DNA from 2 places in the Glutamicibacter sp. NPDC087583 genome. Region 2 is predicted to be linked to the other one. Evidence: riboswitches for the same ligand, from Rfam matches in the RefSeq annotation. Region 2 holds a riboswitch; the other holds the start of a gene.
The links. A riboswitch is a leader RNA that binds a small molecule or an ion and turns the genes downstream of it on or off. The one in region 2 is predicted to bind glycine.
Positions count from the first base shown of each region.

Region 1 (2,202 bases), on a different contig from region 2:
CAGGAACCATGCCGGGGTGATCAGCAGGGCGCTGAAGGTATCAACCTGGGTGGTCAATGCCCAGAGGATGAAGCCGAAGAAGCCGAGTACCACGTAGGGCATGACGACCCCGCCGGGCACCTTGAACTTCGAGGCGTCATGCAGGTGCGGGCGGCGTGCGCGGAAGACCAGGTAGCTGAGCAGGATGATGGTCCACACGAACATGAAGCACAGGGCCGAGACTGTGGTGACCAGGGTGAAGGCGCCCATCACCGAGTCGCCACTGTAGAGCAATGCGACGCCTGCCAGCAGGAACATGCAGGAGAACATCAGTGCGTTCTTCGGCACCTTGCGGCTTGAAAGCTTGGCGAAGCCCTGGGGCGCATCGCCTTCCATGGACAGGCCGCGCAGCATGCGCGAGGTCGAATAGATCCCAGAGTTGGCGCTGGAGGTCGCGGAGGTGAGCACCACGAAGTTGATGATGCCCGCGGCACCGGCCAGGCCGGCCAGGGCGAACATGCCCACGAACGGGGACTGCTCGGCGGAGAACAGGTTCCACGGTTCCACGGTCATCAAGATGATCAAGGCTCCGACGTAGAAGAACAGGATGCGGATGGGGATCGAATTGATCGCCTTGGGCAGCGTCTTTTCCGGGTCCTTGGTTTCCGCTGCGGTCGTGCCGACCAGCTCGATGCCCACGAACGCGAACACCGCAATCTGGAAGCCGGCGACGAAGCCCATGAAGCCGGTGGGGAACATGCCGCCTTCGGTCCACAGGTTGGAGAAGGAAGCGGTGGCCGAGTCGTGCTCGAAGCCGGTGATGACCATGACCAGGCCGACTACGATCAGCGCGCCGATGGCCACGATCTTGATCAGCGCGAACCAGAATTCGGTTTCGCCGAAGGCCTTCACGGTGGCCAGGTTCAGCACCAGCAGCAGTGCGATGCAGCCCAGCGCCGGGATCCACAGCGGAAGGTCGCCCCACCAGAAGGCGACGTAGTGGGCGATGGCCACCACGTCGGCAATGCCGGTGACTACCCAGCAGAACCAGTAGGTCCAGCCGGTGAAGAACGCCGCCCACGGGCCCAGCAGGTCCCCGGCGAAGTCGGCGAAGGTCTTGTATTCGAGGTTGCTCAGCAGCAGCTCGCCCATGGCGCGCATGACGAAGAAGAGCATGAAGCCGATGATCATGTAAACGAAGATGACCGACGGGCCGGCGACCGAAATGGTCTTGCCCGAGCCCATGAACAGGCCGGTGCCGATAGCGCCGCCAATGGCGATCAGCTGGATGTGACGATTGGAGAGCCCGCGCTCGAGAGTGGGATCAGAACTGGTGGTACTCATGCTGGTTGCCTTCCAGGAGTGTGGCGTGACGCCCTGAAGGTGTCCTGCCTCCAAGCCTTCATGGCTTGGAGCGCAGGGACTGGCTTCGTTGAACACATCCGGTACGGAGGATTCCAGCTGGCATGCCCGGCAAGCTGCGCAAGGAGCAGGAGCCGGTTAAGCCACGGGGAGTACCTCGAAACCGGTGCGCTCGGTGCGGCACTGTTCTAGGTCCCTCCCCAATCTGTATGTATACCTGAGAGTTTTCACTTCGGCCCGACTACTGGGCGAAGATTGCTCCTTCGGTGAGCGCGGCGGAACCGTGCTGCTTTCCAGATTTGCCTCTTCGTGGCGGTACGGGTGCCTGAGAGTTTCCCGGGGAGGAAATTGCTCCTACGGCGCCCGCCCATGGTGTGGACGGATCTCTCCCGCACGCATCAACGGCATATGTGGTGATTGCCATCACAGTATGCGCAGAAAAACGAACGTGGTGCAAGTCGCAATTTCACACTCCAGGCCCCGGATAACCGCTTGGACACGCCAATCGGGGAAAGTGGCGGGCGAAATGGGGGATTTTCTGCTTCGTAATGATTCGGGAAGCAAGGGGCATGGATACGGCTAAGCGGGGCATCGGATCAACCGATGCCCCGCTGTGGAAGCCCGGAGGCCTACTTCCCGAACCGTCGCAGTCGCAACGAGTTCAGTACCACCAGCACCGAGCTGGCTGCCATGGCCGCTCCGGCGATCATCGGGTTCAGCAAACCCAGGGCCGCAATCGGAATGCCGGCAGTGTTGTAGGCGAAGGCCCAGAACAGGTTCATCTTGATGGTGGACAGGGTCCTGGCCGACAGATCGATGGCCTGCGTGACCTGATGCAGGTCGTTGCCCATCAGGGTAATG
Region 1 covers NZ_JBIUWY010000003.1:197,973-200,174, forward strand. The annotation lists gene cycA (D-serine/D-alanine/glycine transporter) at 1-1,323, opposite strand, end outside; glycine riboswitch at 1,537-1,648, opposite strand; gene ACIOU9_RS10090 (cation-translocating P-type ATPase) at 1,971-2,202, opposite strand, start outside.
Region 1: linked by a shared signal. The riboswitch ahead of cycA (D-serine/D-alanine/glycine transporter) and the one ahead of gcvP (aminomethyl-transferring glycine dehydrogenase) in region 2 are both predicted to bind glycine.

Region 2 (2,202 bases):
GGGCGGACCGGGTTTCGGAAGTGCTCTGCGCCGAAGGCGAATGGGAATACGCCAACCTGGCGGTGCGCGGCAAGAAGATCGGGCAGGTGATCAACCAGCAGCTGGACCAGGCGCTCGCACTGGCCCCGGATCTGGTCACCATCTATGCCGGTGGCAATGACATCCTGCGCCCGAAGGCGGACCTGGATGCGCTGATGCGCGGCTATGAAGGCATGGTGCGCCGCTTTGCCGAAGCCGGAAGCGCGGTCGTGCTGTTCACCGGTTTCGACACCGTGGAGTCACCGTTGTTCTCCAAGACCCGTCCGCGCACGGCCATTTACAACGAGAAGGTTCGCGAAATCGCGGACGAGTACGGCGCGGTGATCGCCGATTACTGGCGGTGGCGCGAATTCTCCGATCTGCGCTACTGGGCGGTGGATCGGCTGCACATGAACGAGCTGGGCCACACGCTGATGGCCTCGAAGGTCCTTGACGTGCTCGGCACCCATCGGATCACCGAGGGAAACTGGTCCTCCAGGATCCAGCAGCCGTCCCTGCCGGAACTGGCCGTGAACTCGCGCGGCGAAAAGCTGAAGCAGGAATTGGGCTGGGCCAGAGAGCATTTGGCTCCGTGGGTCAAGCGCCGGATCACCGGCACCTCGTCGGGTGATTCCTTGTCAGCGAAATATCCTGATTACATCCGTTTAACTGCCGACGCCAACTGAACGCATTTATGACTTTTCCGGACCCCGCTCCTGTTTGACCTTGGGGGCGGGGCAGGTAACATGGTGGTGTGCTGCAGGTCTCCGGCCGGCAGCGCGCGCCATAGACGGATGGCGGGAGAGTCCCGTTCACACCATGGACGGGCGCCGTAGGAGCAATTCCTCCCCAGGAAACTCTCAGGCACCCGTACCGCCATCATGAGGCAACTCTGGAAAGAAACCGGCCCGTTCCGGTTCACCGAAGGTGCAAGTGCCCGGCTTGGTTTGCTGGATGCGTAAAACTCTCAGGTTATGCAACAGGGATGGGGAGGTAAAAAGACCTTCCTTTGGCATGCGCCAAGACAGATCCCATGGAGATACCAGCACCATGACCATCACGCAGACTTCGGCACGAGCGAATACTGAATTCGTTTCACGCCATATCGGCCCACGTCCTTCCGACGTCACCACCATGCTTCAGACCCTGGGCTACGACAGCCTGGAAGAACTGATCGACACCGCCGTTCCGGCAGACATCCGCCAGGACTCCGCACTGGATATCCCTGATGCTCTGAGCGAAACCGAAGCCCTAGCCCACCTGCGTGCGCTTGCCTCGAAGAACGTCATGAAGACCCAGATGATCGGCCAGGGCTTCTACGACACCATCACCCCAGCCGTGATCCGCCGCAACATCGTGGAAAACCCAGCCTGGTACACCGCTTACACCCCGTACCAGCCGGAAATCTCCCAGGGCCGCCTCGAAGCCCTGCTGAACTTCCAGACCATGGTCATGGACCTGACCGGCCTGCCCATCGCCAACGCGTCGCTGCTGGACGAATCCTCCGCCGCCGCCGAAGCCGTGCTGATGATGCGCCGCGCCAACAAGAAGAAGTCCAAGGGCAAGACCGTGCTGGACTCCAACATCTTCCCGCAGACCCTCAAGGTCGTGCAGGGCCGCGCTGACGCACTGGGCTTCGAAGTCGAGATTGCCGACCTTGCCGCAGGCTTGCCAGAGGGCGAGATCTCCGGCATTGTCCTGCAGCAGCCTGGCAACGACGGCTCGATCGCGGACCACGCTTCGATCATCGCCGCCGCCAAGGAAACCGGCGCCATGGTTACCGTGATCGCCGACCTGCTGGCCCTGACCATGATCACCCCTCCGGGCGAGCAGGGTGCCGATATCGCCGTGGGCAACACCCAGCGATTCGGCGTGCCGCTGTTCTTCGGCGGACCGCACGCTGCCTACATGGCCGTGGCCGATGGCCTGACCCGTTCCATGCCAGGACGCCTGGTAGGCGTTTCGGCCGATGACGCCGGAGTCCCTGCCTACCGCTTGGCCCTGCAGACCCGCGAGCAGCACATCCGCCGCGAAAAGGCCACCTCCAACATCTGCACCGCACAGGCCCTGCTGGCCATCTGCGCTTCGATGTACGCGGTCTACCACGGCCCAGCCGGCCTGAAGCAGATCGCCTCGCGCGCCAACAACCACGCCCGGGTCATCGCCAGCTCGCTGGTTTCAGGC
Region 2 covers NZ_JBIUWY010000001.1:36,080-38,281, forward strand. The annotation lists gene ACIOU9_RS00185 (SGNH/GDSL hydrolase family protein) at 1-704, shown strand, start outside; glycine riboswitch at 807-904, shown strand; gene gcvP (aminomethyl-transferring glycine dehydrogenase) at 1,069-2,202, shown strand, end outside.